2 linked regions of the Methylorubrum extorquens genome follow. The protein of the gene in region 1 interacts with the protein of each later gene in a pairwise test. Links are inferred from orthologs where the notes say so. Each region holds a gene or a part of one and is shown on either strand. Other genes may lie near its edges.

Region 1 (7,539 bases):
CCTCGGAGAGGTCGCGGCCCTCCACGGTGCAGATATGCGCGCTGCTGCCGGGCGCGGGCTGGCAGGTCACCGAGCGCTTGCGGAGATACTTATTTAGCTCGTCGGACTGGCCGCCGCGGACCCACTCGACGCCGAACAGGCGCACGACCTTGCCGCCGACGCGCAGCGTCGCCGTGTCGATCACCTCCGGCACGCCGACGATGGCGTTGGCGCCCTTGCGCGGCGCCTCCGGCTCGGGCGGACGCTCGGCCGTGGTCCCCGGCGCGTCCGCGGGTGGTGCATCGGGGGCCGGCTCCTCCGCCGCCGGGACGCGCTCCGAGGCCGGCGGCGATCCGGTGGGCGTCGTCTGCGGGGCCGGGGTTTCGGCGATCTGCTGGACGGGGCGATCGGCTTCCTCTGTATCACGTCCGCTCAGGGAGAGCGCCGCGACGAGGCCTGCGCCCGCCAAGGCGCCGAACGCCATCAGCAGAACCGGCCGGCGGCTACCCGCAGCGAAGGCATCCTCCGCGAGGTCGCGCATCCGGTTCGCCGTCTGGCGGGGCTGAATCCCGCCGGCCACGCGCCGCCAGCCGTCTCCGACGCGGGCGCGCGCACCGGCAAGGCGCTCCGCCGCGTTCGGCGAGGACGCGGCCGGATCGAGGGAGGCGCCGACCGGTGCGGGCCGCGGGCGGGCCTTCAGTCGCTCGGCGAGGCGGCTGCGCCAGCCTTCGACGGTCTCGCTCGCGGCGCTCGCGAGCGCCCGGCTGCGCTCGGCGGAGCTGTTCGCCAGGGAGCGCGCCAGCGCCGACTGCGTCTCCACGAAGCGGGCGCCCGCGGCCCGCACGTCGGCGATGGTGTCGCGGGCGGGTTCTGGCTCCGGTTCGGGGGCAGGGGGGAGAAACAGCGGTGCGTGCTGCTCCCGAAGTTCCTCGACGAGGTCGTGAAGGGTCAGCGGCACGCCGGCACCCGCCTCGCCCCGCAGGCGCACTGTGCCGGTGCGATCGACGATCCGGTAGCCGGGCACCCCGTCGGCGGGCAAGACGAAGCCTTCGGCGATCAGGGCCAGCGTCCGGCGTGCCACCGGTCGCGCGCCGCGCCGGTCGAGCTCGGCCAGGATCAGCGCGCGGATCCGGCGGTCGTCCTCGGAGACCGGCGCCTCCGGCGGGGCCGCCGTCTCGTCCTTGCTCCGGCCTGCGGCCTTTGCCGATCCCTTCACGCGTGCGATGCCCTGTTCTCGTTCGTCGCCGGGGCGCCCCTCACGGCGGCGCCCGTCGGCTGCTTCTACAACATGGACCGGCCGGAGTATCCGGTCGATGCGGCGGCTGATCCCGCAGGATGACCGCCCAAGGCGAGCATCCTGATTTCCCGTCCGGCCTCAACCGCCTGCGCCCGCCTCCGCAGGCTTATGCTTCCCGCTCGCTCGATGCTTTCCGAGGCTCACGCCCCAAAGAGCACGCTCTTCGCGCCGGCAAGCCGCTTCCGGCGATGGATTCCGATCGTCAGGCCCCCGCCCGGCTCAGGACGCGGCTCGACTCCGACACGATGACCGGTGCGCCTCCGGCAAAGCTCACCGTCAGCGTGAGTTCGGCCACCCCCTGCGAACGCGCGCCGCGGGCCGGGCTGACCGCCGTGAAATCGTGGACGATGCGCACGAGGCAGGTGGCGCTGGGTCCGTCGCAGGCGATCCGCGGCTCCCCGTGCGGCTCGTAGCGCCGCTCGGGCCAGCGCCGCGCGAAGCGCCGCTTCTCAGGCAGGAGCGCGTTGGTGGTCATGACACGGCCGTGGAAGCGCACCGAGCTGCCGTAGAAGCGGGGCGCGGCGGACAGCATCGCGCCGTTGGGCGCCGACACGCTGTCGAGATAGCCGAAACTCAGGCGACGCGCCGCCACGGCCCAATCGGAGAAGCGCGGATCCGGCTCGGCGCGGGCCAGGTTCGCGGCGGGCGGCGGGGCAGGGCGGTGCATCCGGGCGCTGTGGGCGTGCCCCTCGTCGCGTGCGCGCTCGCGGATCGCGGCTCGGCGGGCGCGGCGCATCTCGGCGGCGCGGGTGCGGTCCTGGCGGTGCATCTCCCGCTGGGCGGGGGCGGCGGCCCGGCGCGAACGGGTCCCGGATTCCGGTTCGGCCTCGAAACGGGGGGCGGATTTGGCCGCCGGCTTCGTCCGCTCGCCGCCGGCAGGGGCGGCGTCGGATTTGGCGGGTGGGTCGATCCAGTTCGATCCCTGCTGGGCCAGGGCGCCTCCCGTCGCGCAGGCCGAGGAGAGGAGAAGGGTCAGAAACAGGACGGGGCGCATGACGGGACCGATCGGGCGAGCAGGCCTGAAGGTGCCTCGCGGAAGGCCGGGTCACCGGCGGCGCTCACCTCGGAAGGGTGACGGCGGCCGGCACTCCGCGGAAGGCGGTCGGTGAGAGGGAACGCGTGACGGCACCGCTACGGTTCCACGCCTTTCCGCCACCGGCTGAGTGCCTACACCGAGTCGGGCGCCCGTGCGACCGGTGCCTTCACCGGAAGGCCTGTTACCCCCGCTGTCCAAGCTTCCCTGGTCACGGCCCCTGGTGCCGGGCCAGCGCCAAGTGCCCTCGTACGCGCCCTTTCTCCGGGCCCTTGCCATCGCGCGGGAAGTGCCCACCTTGAGCATGGCGATCCCGGCTCGTCCTGCGCGCGAATGCAGCAGGCCGAGCGCGCTTGGTGCCAAGCATCGGGCGGGGCCGCCGAGGACGGGTCCGGGCCCCTCCGACGGTCGAGGCGTCGACCGTGATGTCGGATTTTTCACCGCTGGCGCGAACGCGGCGCGTGAAGCGTGCGAGGATATTCCTGTGCCGGCCATGTTGGTTTTCCTGTTCCGGCCCCATGCGAGCGGAGCGGCGGCTTGAGCGCGACCTCGGAGACCGGGAAGCGCCGCGCGCTTCTTCTCGTGAACGCCAAGGCTCGCAGCGGGTCCGCGTCGCTGGATGCGATCCGCACGATCCTGCGCGAGGGGGGGCTCGACCTCGTCGAGCCGGAGGACAGCGCCGATTGCAAGGAGGTGATCGGGCGGCATGCGTCCTCCGTCGATCTGGTGATCCTCGGGGGCGGCGACGGCACCATGAACGCGGCCGCACCCGCCCTGGTCGAGACGGGGCTGCCCTTCGGCATCCTGCCGCTCGGCACCGCCAACGATCTCGCCCGCTCCCTTGGCCTGCCCCTCGAGCCGGAGCCGGCCGCCCGCTTGATCCCCACGGCGCCGGAGAAGGCGATCGACCTCGGTTGGGTCAACGGGCACCTTTATTTCAACGTGGCGAGCGTCGGCTTTTCCGCAGATCTCGCCAGCGAGCTGACGGCGGAGGCCAAGAAGACCTGGGGCACGGTGGGCTATGCCATCGCCGCCTTCCGGCTTCTGCGCCGCGCCCGTCCCTTCACCGTGACGATCGAGCATGACGGCCGCACCGAGAAGGTCACGACCATCCAGGCTTCGGTCGGCAACGGGCGCCATTACGGCGGTGGCATGACCGTGCAGGAGGACGCCACCGTCGATGACGGACGGCTCGATTTCTACAGCCTGGAGGTCGCCCATTGGTGGCGGCTGATCGCGCTGCTGCCGGCCCTGCGCCGCGGGACCCACGGCAAGGCAGCGGATGTGCGTGCGTTCGAGACCACGGAGCTGATGCTGAAGACCCGCAAGCCGCGGGCGGTCAACACCGACGGTGAGTTGACGACCTGGACGCCGGCCCATTTCAAGGTGATGCCGAAGGCGGTGCGCGTTCTCGCGCCGCCGGACGCCGCGCCCGTCGCCACGAGCCGGTTCCCTCTTCCCTTCTGAACCCTCGGATCCGCCCGTGGACAGCCTGCTTCACCTCGCCGCCGACCCCACCGCCTGGGCGGCGCTGGCGACCCTCGTGGTGATGGAGGTCGTCCTCGGCATCGACAACCTGATCTTCATTTCGATCGTCACGAACAAGCTGCCCGAGGCCGAGCGGAGCCGGGCGCGGCGCCTGGGCATCGGCCTCGCCCTGATCCTGCGGCTGGCGCTGCTCGGCACGGTGGCCTGGATCGTCCACCTGACCGAGCCGGTCTTCGCGGTGCTGGGCAAGAGTTTCTCCTGGCGCGATCTCATCCTCATTGCGGGCGGCCTGTTCCTGCTGTGGAAGGCGACCAAGGAGATTCACCACAGCGTCGATCCGAGCCCGGAGGAGAAGCCCGGCAGCCGGGCAGCGCTCACCTTCGGCTCGGCCATCGGCCAGATTCTGGTGCTCGACCTCGTCTTCTCGATCGATTCGATCATCACCGCCGTCGGCATGACCGAGCACGTGCCGATCATGGTCATCGCCGTCGTCGCCGCCGTGACCGTGATGCTGATCGCCGCCGACCCGCTGTCGCGCTTCATCGCCGCCAACCCCACCGTGGTGATGCTGGCGCTCGGCTTCCTCATCATGATCGGCATGACGCTGCTCGCCGAAGGTTTCGGGGCGCATGTGCCGAAGGGCTACATCTACACCGCCATGGCGTTCTCGGCCGGTGTGGAGGGCCTCAACATGGTGGCCCGCCGCCGCAGGCGGGCGAAGACGCCAATGGGTGGCGCCTGAAGCCCGGCAGTTTTCCCGTGAAAACTGCCAGGAGATGCTGGGACGTCATACGGCCTCCGCTCCCGAGGCCGTGCCCGCTCGGATGGCGAGTTTCTCGGGGGGATGCGATCGATCCGAGAGAACTGGTCAACGGACGGTAAGGCATGAAAGCCGATCCCCGGCTGACCCGGCCCATGGGGTAAGGATCCGTTCACGCCGAAACGCTCATTTCGGCAGCATGACCTGAACCCAGGCGACTGCCCTCATGCGCTTCCTCCTCGCACCGGCCCTGCTCGCAGCCGCGTGCGGATCCTCCGTTGCGGCGGCGCCCTCGCCGTTTCGCGCGGCCCTCGCGGCGGCCGGCGGCTGCGGCGTGCACCGCGCCCTCGCGGAGGAGAGGCTCGGCCGGCTCGGTGCCGCCACGGCCCATGCCGTGCCGCAGGGTGAGGCCGACCTGTTCGGCAAGCCGGCCGGACAGTGGACCGAGGACGAGATTCGCGACGCCGTTTCCACCTTCGCGGCCTGCGAGACCCAGTCGGGGTTGGCCCGCACCGGAATGAGCGAGCGCCTCGCCCGCGACCTGCGCGGCCTGGAGACGGCCCTGCGCCGCGCCATCGTCGTTGGACATACCCGCGCGCCCGTCGAGGCGAGCGAGGAAGGGGCACCGCACGGGGTCGGGGGGGCTTCGAGTGGGACCTCCCGGCTTCGGCAGGGCTCGGCCTTCATCCCCGCCCTACGGAGCGGCGTAGCGCAGGTGGAAGTGCCACGCGCGCTTGCCGCGATGCCCGCCGCCTCCCCCGATGCGCGGGATGATGCACCACCCGTTCGAGCTTGGCAGGCGCAGCCCTCGGCCGCCGACGCGGCGGGCGAGCCGCCCCGCCTCGCCACGGCGTCGGTCGCCGCGCACCGGCCGCCGACGGAGCGGACCCAGTGCCCGGTCAGCCTCGGCACCTTCGATCTGCTCCAGGCCGAGATGCGTCTGGCCGAGGCCGAGGGCCTGCTCGGTTGCCGCGGCACCCTCGACGCCACCGCGACCCTACCCGGGCTCGGTACCTTCGAGACCTATCTCTGGTCGGACCGCGGCAGCGGCGGAACCGTCACACTGATCTTTCAGAATAAGCGCCTGCGCTCGAAGGCGCAGCGTGGCCTCGGCGCGGAAGCCGGGCGCGGCTGAGCGCGGAGCCGCTCTTCGAAACTTCAGCTGATCCTGAGGTGCCGCGGAGCGGCCGCGAAGGAGGCCTCCGCTCCAGAGCCTCACGATGAGGGGGGTGAACCGGATAGGCGGCTTTCCCCGCGCTGCCTGAGCAGGGGGCAGACCCCCTCACATTTCGAGAAGCCGGGCAGGCCGTGCCGCAGGCAGCAGAGCCGGCGGCGTGGCGCCTCAAGGCCCGCCAGCGCATCGGCACGCATCAGGGTGAGCGCCCCGCAGGCTTCGCGCGGCCAGCGCAGGGATTGTCGCGCCTCGGTCACCTCGCCGGTCCGCTCCGGATTCTCCCGCGCGATCGTCTTGAGCGTCCAGAACAGATGCCCCCCGGCATTCTCCCACAGCAGCCGCGTCGAGAGCCCCGTCTCGGCTCGCAGCGCCTGGATCACGGGTGCGAGGCACTCGGCGAGCAGCCGATCGACTTGAACGGGAAGCGAGGCGGGCCGCGCCCGTTCCGAAGCGAGATGGACCGTCGCTGGCAGCCCGGTCTCCGGCGCGAGACTAACCGCGTCGAGGGGGAGCACCATGCCGAGCCGCGCGCCCGCCGCCAGCGTCGGCGCGACCAGCGCCGCGAACAGGTAGGCGCTCCACAGCGAGGCCACCGCCCTGCGCTCGCCCCCGGACTGGACATCCGCGAAGCGGGCGACCCCGTCGCCGATCGCATCGCTGCGCGCGAGTTCCGACAGCGCACAGGCCCGAGGGGCAGGATCGCGTCGCAGCCGACCGGCGAAGGGGGCGAAGGCCCCGCTCAGGGCGCCGTCGAGGGATGTCTGGACGATGAGGGTCAGGGCGGGATCTGCCTCACCAGCGGTAGATCAGGCTCGCGAAGAACTTCCGGGGCTGGCCGCGGTGGCAGAGCCCCGCCTGGCAAGTGAAATAGCGGTGGTCGAACGCGTTGTTCACGTTGACCTGAAGTCGCAGGCGCTTCAGCCGCGGATTGGCCTTGACGAAGTCGGAGGCTGCGACCGCATCGAGCAGGGTGACGGTTGAGCGGCGGAAGCTGCCCAGCACCTCGTTGGTCGGGCTGGCGATCAGGACGTGGGCGACCGGGCCCGTGGCGAAGCGGGTCTCGAGCGGGTTGTCGAGCGAGAGCGTGTCGAGGGCGTTGGTGATGCGGCCGGCGGTCTGGAGATCTGGGTTGATCGTGTCGGTCCGGGTGTCTCTCAGGTCGCGGAAGACGTTGTAATTGTAGGGGTTCTTCCGGAATACGACATCCGGGCCGAAGCGGTGTTCGAAGGCGCGGCCGATGCAGTACTGTCGGGTGGTGAGATCCTGGAACGCGGGATCGCCCGAGAACGGGTTCGTCTTCTGGAAGCGCGGATCGGCGAAGTTCGAGAAGAGCGAGCCGTGACCCGGCACGGTGTTGTCGAGATTTCGGCGAGAGGCTTTTCTCAGCCGGCGCGGACCTCCCGAGAGGGCCGCGCCGATGCGGATCGGTTCAGCGCAACAGGTTGGTCTTGGCCAGATCGAGGATTGCGTCGCCGCGCCCGTTCATCACTGCCTGGAGTGCGTAGAGGCTGAAACCCTTCACCTGCTCGGCCTGGAGCTTGGGCGGCATCGCCAGTTCCTGGCGGTTCGTCACCACGTCGAGGAGAGCCGGACCGGGATGGGACAGCACGTCCTGAATGGCACCTTCCAGATCGCCCGGATCCTCGACCCGGCGGGCGTGGATGCCGATGGCACGGGCCATGGCGGCGAAATCCGGGTTTTCGAGCGTAACGCCGGTTTCGAGATAGCCTGCGGCCTTCATCTCCAGCTCGACGAAGCCGAGGGTGCCGTTGTTGTAGATCACGACCTTCACCGGCAGCCGCTCCTGC
Region 2 (5,287 bases), 3.2 Mb from region 1 along the record:
CCAAGGCCGAAGCCTTGCTCGCGGGCGAAGCGCCCGAGCGGCTGCGCGCGCTCCTGCCGGCGCTCGAAGCCCTCCCGGAATGGAACGCAGCGACGACCGAGGCTGCGGTGCGCCAGTTCGCGGACGGTCAGGGAGTCAAGCTCGGCCAAGTCGCCCAGCCCCTGCGGGCGGCGCTGACGGGGCGCGCTACCTCGCCGCCGGTCTTCGACGTCCTGGCCGTGCTCGGCCGGGACGAGGCACTCGCCCGCCTCCGGGATCGCTTGCCGGCCTAAAGGCCGGCCACGCGACGGATCAACGCATAAGCCCTCTCGACGCATCGGCCGAGCCGATGCGTCGAGTCGCGATATCCGCACCTCTGGGCTTCGTGGCGCCATGAATGACAATCCGGCGCAAATGACAGCCCCAACTTTTGCCGGCGGCACATCGTCCGGTCGAGGGCCGGAAGATCCTGCTCGGACGCGTATTTCGGCGTCATCTTCGCTCTGACAGAGCGCTCTGAGTGACCAAGAGTTGCGCGCGGGAACCGGTCGGATGAGATTTCATCCCTCTCGTGCAGTAACAGATGCGGCCTGTTTTTCGCATATGCGAAGAGGCCGGGAGCGGCCCACCGTTGCTGGGCGCCGACCGATCCGCTAACCCGGTGCCTCAGTGAGCGGGTGCAGTGCTCTGCTGCGGCGCCACAACGGAGCGGGCGGCATTGGCCTCCGGTCCCGTGCTGTTCCCGTCGCAAGAAAGGGTCCGCGATCCCATGAGCGCTTCCGCCAGCACCATCATCGTGGGCGACAAGAACGTCGAATTGCCCATCAAGACCGGAACGATCGGTCCCGACGTCGTCGATATCGGCAAGCTCTACGCCCAGACCGGCAAGTTCACCTTCGATCCGGGCTTCACCTCGACCGCCTCCTGCGAATCGAAGATCACCTACATCGACGGCGACGAGGGCGTGCTGCTCTATCGCGGCTACCCGATCGAACAGCTCGCCGAGAACGGCGACTTCCTCGAAACCGCCTACCTGATGCTGTTCGGCGAGCTACCCAGCTCGGCCCAGAAGGCGGATTTCGACTACCGGGTCACGCGCCATACCATGGTGCACGACCAGATGAACCGCTTCTTCCAGGGCTTCCGCCGCGACGCCCACCCGATGGCGGTGATGGTGGCCTGCGTCGGCGCACTCTCGGCCTTCTACCACGACTCGACCGACATCTCGGACGAGTCCCAGCGGATGATCGCCTCGCTGCGCATGATCGCGAAGATGCCGACGCTGGCGGCGATGGCCTACAAGTACACGATCGGCCAACCTTTCGTGTATCCGAAGAACGACCTCGATTACACCTCGAACTTCCTGCGGATGTGCTTCGCGGTTCCGTGCGAGGAATACGTCGTCAACCCGATCTACGCCCGCGCGCTCGACAAGATCTTCATCCTTCACGCCGACCACGAACAGAATGCCTCGACCTCGACGGTGCGTCTCGCCGGCTCCTCGGGCGCGAACCCGTTCGCCTGCATCGCGGCCGGCATCGCCTGCCTGTGGGGCCCGGCCCATGGCGGCGCCAACGAGGCGGCGCTCAAGATGCTCATGGAAATCGGGCATCCCGAGAACGTGCAGAAATACGTCGCTAAGGCGAAGGACAAGAACGATCCCTTCCGCCTGATGGGCTTCGGCCACCGGGTCTACAAGAACTACGACCCGCGCGCGCGCATCATGCAGAAGACGACCCACGAGGTCCTGAACGAACTCGGGATCAAGGACGACCTGTTGGAGGTCGCCGTCCAGCTCGAGAAGATCGCTCTCGAGGATGAGTACTTCATCGAGAAGAAGCTCTACCCGAACATCGACTTCTACTCGGGCATCACCCTCAAGGCGCTCGGCTTCCCGACCTCGATGTTCACGGTGCTGTTCGCGCTCGCCCGCACCGTCGGCTGGATCGCGCAGTGGGCCGAGATGATCGAGGACCCGTCGCAGAAGATCGGCCGCCCGCGCCAGCTCTACATCGGCCCGGATCGCCGCGACTACACGCCGATCGGCCAGCGGAGCTGAGCTGAAGAGCGCCTCCGGACCCCGCGGTCCGGAGGCGCTCGATGTCAAAGCTTAAGATCGCGCTTGAGGCGCATGACCACGCGATCCAGCGCGCCGAGGAAGGCCGAGCGATCCTTCGGGGAGAATGGCCTTGGACCGCCAGTGATCGCGCCGGCTTCGCGCAGGTCCTGCATCAGGTTGCGGGTGGCGAGCGCGAGACCAACCGATGATTCCGTGAACGCCTTGCCATTCGGCGCGAGCGCGACCGCGCCGGCCTTCACGCAGCGGCTCGCCAGCGGCACGTCCGCCGTGATCACGACGGAGCCGGGGCCCACGCGCTCGGCGATCCAGTCGTCCGCCGCATCGAACTTGTCTCCGACGACGATGCGTTCGATCCAGGGCTCGCGCGGCAGGTTCAGGAAGCTGTTCGAGACGACGAACACGTGCAGGCCGTAGCGCCCGGCAACGCGGTACACCTCATCCTTCACCGGGCAGGCGTCGGCATCGACGTAGATCGCGATCCTCGGGGGTGCTTCCGTGCTCATGCCGCCCGCCGCGCCTCCAGCACGATCCGGGCCGCCGCCCGGCTCGGTTCCTCGTCGCCGGGCAGCCGCATCCGGCCGTCGATGCGGGCCAGCGCGTCGAGTTGCACCCGCCGGGCAGGGCCGCCTGCGAGAAGCGGGGCCAGCGTCTCGGCGAGCCGCTGCGGCGTGCAATCGGCCTGCACGAATTCCGGCATGGCGTTCTCGGACAGGATTAGATTCGGGAGCACGATCGTCGGCACCTGGATCAGGCGCCGAGCGATGACTTCCTCGACCCGCGACACCTTGTAGGCCACCACCATCGGCACGCCGGCGAGCGCGAGTTCAAGGGTCACGGTGCCGGAGGCCGCGAGCGCGGCCCGCGCCCGGCGGAAGGTGGCGTACTTGCCGGCCTCTCCGTGGACGATCCGCGGATGCCGCTCCCACGCGGCGGCGAGCCGCTCGATCAGGGCGCGGTGACGGCTCACCGCCGGCAGCTCGATCTCGAAGGGACCAACCCGTCGGCTGAGTTCGGCCGTCGCCTGTCCGAAGACCGGCATCAGCCGCTCGATCTCCGAGCGGCGCGAGCCCGGCAGGACGGCGAGGACCGGCGGGCGGCCTTCGCGGATCGCTGCCTCGTCGGGGGAGGGACGCAGCTCGGCCAGACGCTCGATCAACGGGTGGCCGACATAGGAGCAGGGCGGCCCGCCGAGGCGGCGATGCGCGTCCGGCTCGAAGGGGAGGAGGGCAAGCACGTGGTCGATGAAGGGCACCATGCCCTTAGCCCGCCAGGGCCGCCACGCCCAGACGCTCGGCGAAACGTAATCGACGATCGGCAGATCCGGCAGGCGCTTGCGCACACGGGTCGCCACCGCATGGGTGAAGCCGGGGCTGTCGATGATGACGAGCACGTCGGGCCGGCCCGCCACGACGTCGTCCACAGTCTCGCGGATACGCCGCAGCAGGGTGCGGGCGCGGGCGACCACGGGAAGGTAGCCCATCACCGCCACGTCATCGATGGGGAAGAGTGAGGGTAAGCCCTCCGCCTCCATCGCCTCGCCGCCGACGCCGCCGAGCGTGAGGGGCGCGGGCGCGAGCGCCCGCAGCGCCCGGATCAGCTTGGCGCCGAGCTGGTCGCCGGAATCCTCACCCGCGACGAGCCAGATCCGCCGATGCGTCATGGGGTGACCTCCACGCCGATCAGGAACAGACCCGCCGCATCCGCCGCCGCAACCGTCGCCTCGCAATCGATCACCAGGGTATGGCCGGCGCCGATAGCGATGCCGGCACATCCCGCTTCCGCCGCGCGGCGCACGGTGCGCGGGCCGATCGCCGGCAGGTCGATGCGCAGATCCTGGCCGAGTTTCGGCAGTTTGACGAGCACGGTCCCCTTCGCGGGCGTACCGCGACCGAAGGGCTTGCGGTTGAGGGCGCGGGCGCGGGCGAGCATGCGGTCGGTGCCCTCGGGGCCTTCGACGGCGATGACGCGCTCACCCGCCACCACGGCCGCCTGCCCCACATCGAAGGGGCTCAGGGCACCGAGCATGGCGCGGCCCGTGGCGATCGAGAGGGTCGCGTTGGAATCGGGCTCCGCCCGGCCGAGCCGACCGAGCCGGCCGAGCAGATCGGGCGCGACCTCGTGGACGCCGAGCACCCGGTGCCCGTTCTCTTCGAGGAGCAAGAGCACGGCCCGCAGCAGCCGGTCATCACCACCAGCAAGACTCTTGAGAATATCGCGGTTGCGCACCGCGTGGGCCGCGTTGAGCAGCGCAGCCGGACTCGGGCGGGCGACGCCGCCGGCCGGTACGACCGCGGCAGGCGCCCACTCCTTGAGGATGCGCAGGGTGCCGGGGATGTCGAGGAGATCGACCACCGCATCGGCGCGCCGCCGCATCGCCCGCTCGGTGAAGCCGCGCACGGCGAGCACGCGGAACGGCCGGCGGGCCCGCTCGAGGGAGGCGGCGACCAGTTCCGGCAAGCGGCCCGCGCCGGCCACCAGGGCGAGGGGCCGGGCGGGATCGACCATTCTTAAGGCCCTCAGGCCGCTGCGGAAACGGGACGGGGCGTACAGATCGAGCGCTTGCCGCCCGCGCGAATAAAGGCGAGGATCTCGTGGATCGCCGGATGGGTGTCGAACTCGGCGGCCACGTCCTCGACGCGCTCCATCAGCGTGCCCTCCTGGGCGAAGAGCAGACGGTAAGCCCGGCGCAGGATGTGAATGTCCTCGCGTGAAAAACCGCGGCGCTGGAGTCCGATGATGTTGAGCCCGGAGAGGTAGGCGCGGTTGCCGAGCACCATGCCGTAGGGGATGCAGTCGTTCTCAAGCCCCGACAGGCCGCCGACGAAGGCGTGGTCGCCGACGCGGGCGAACTGGATCACCGCCGCGCCGCCGCCGAGGATGGCGTAGTTGCCCACCGTGCAATGCCCGGCGAGCATCACGTTGTTGGAGAAGATGACGTGGTCGCCCACCCGGCAATCGTGCCCGACATGGCTGTTGGCGAGGAACGCGCAGCCGTTGCCGACCACCGTCTCAAGCCCTCCGCCGGCGGTGCCGGGATTCATCGTCACGCCTTCGCGGATCAGGCAATCGGAGCCGACCGCGAGTGTCGAGGGCTCGCCGCGGAACTTCAGATCCTGCGGCGGATGGCCGATCGAGGCGAAGGGATAGATCCGGGTGCGCGCGCCCACCGTCGTCCGTCCGGCGACCACGACGTGGCTGACGAGCTCGCAGCCGTCGCCGAGCACGACG

What was found. Proteins that work in one complex are often made in the same cells at the same time.
Region 2: the proteins of J2W78_RS20065 (region 1) and gltA interact in binary tests that used the Escherichia coli proteins (3 or more experiments, as listed by UniProt). The link is inferred for Methylorubrum extorquens from one-to-one orthologs.

The regions. Positions count from the first base shown.
Region 1 is NZ_JALJXF010000001.1:4,289,520-4,297,058, reverse strand. Bases 2,061-4,811 are described here. They hold J2W78_RS20065 (lipid kinase), read left to right. Parts: upstream 2,061-2,846; coding sequence 2,847-3,776; downstream 3,777-4,811. Other genes in these bases: J2W78_RS20055 (hypothetical protein), read left to right, coding at 4,784-4,811; J2W78_RS20060 (TerC family protein), read left to right, coding at 3,793-4,539; J2W78_RS20070 (hypothetical protein), read right to left, coding at 2,061-2,270. Also shown: J2W78_RS20075 (thermonuclease family protein), read right to left, coding at 1-1,195; more of J2W78_RS20070, read right to left, coding at 1,479-2,060; more of J2W78_RS20055, read left to right, coding at 4,812-5,692; siderophore-iron reductase FhuF, read right to left, coding at 5,773-6,324; J2W78_RS20045 (hypothetical protein), read right to left, coding at 6,524-7,081; poxB (ubiquinone-dependent pyruvate dehydrogenase), read right to left, coding at 7,161-7,539. UniProt on the Escherichia coli protein: In vitro phosphorylates phosphatidylglycerol but not diacylglycerol; the in vivo substrate is unknown.
Region 2 is NZ_JALJXF010000001.1:1,078,765-1,084,051, forward strand. The notes cover bases 1-2,893. They hold gltA (citrate synthase), read left to right. Parts: upstream 1-748; coding sequence 749-2,038; downstream 2,039-2,893. Other genes in these bases: gltX (glutamate--tRNA ligase), read left to right, coding at 1-272; J2W78_RS05375 (YaiI/YqxD family protein), read right to left, coding at 2,083-2,562; lpxB (lipid-A-disaccharide synthase), read right to left, coding at 2,559-2,893. Outside these bases: more of lpxB, read right to left, coding at 2,894-3,719; J2W78_RS05385 (LpxI family protein), read right to left, coding at 3,716-4,564; lpxA (acyl-ACP--UDP-N-acetylglucosamine O-acyltransferase), read right to left, coding at 4,576-5,287.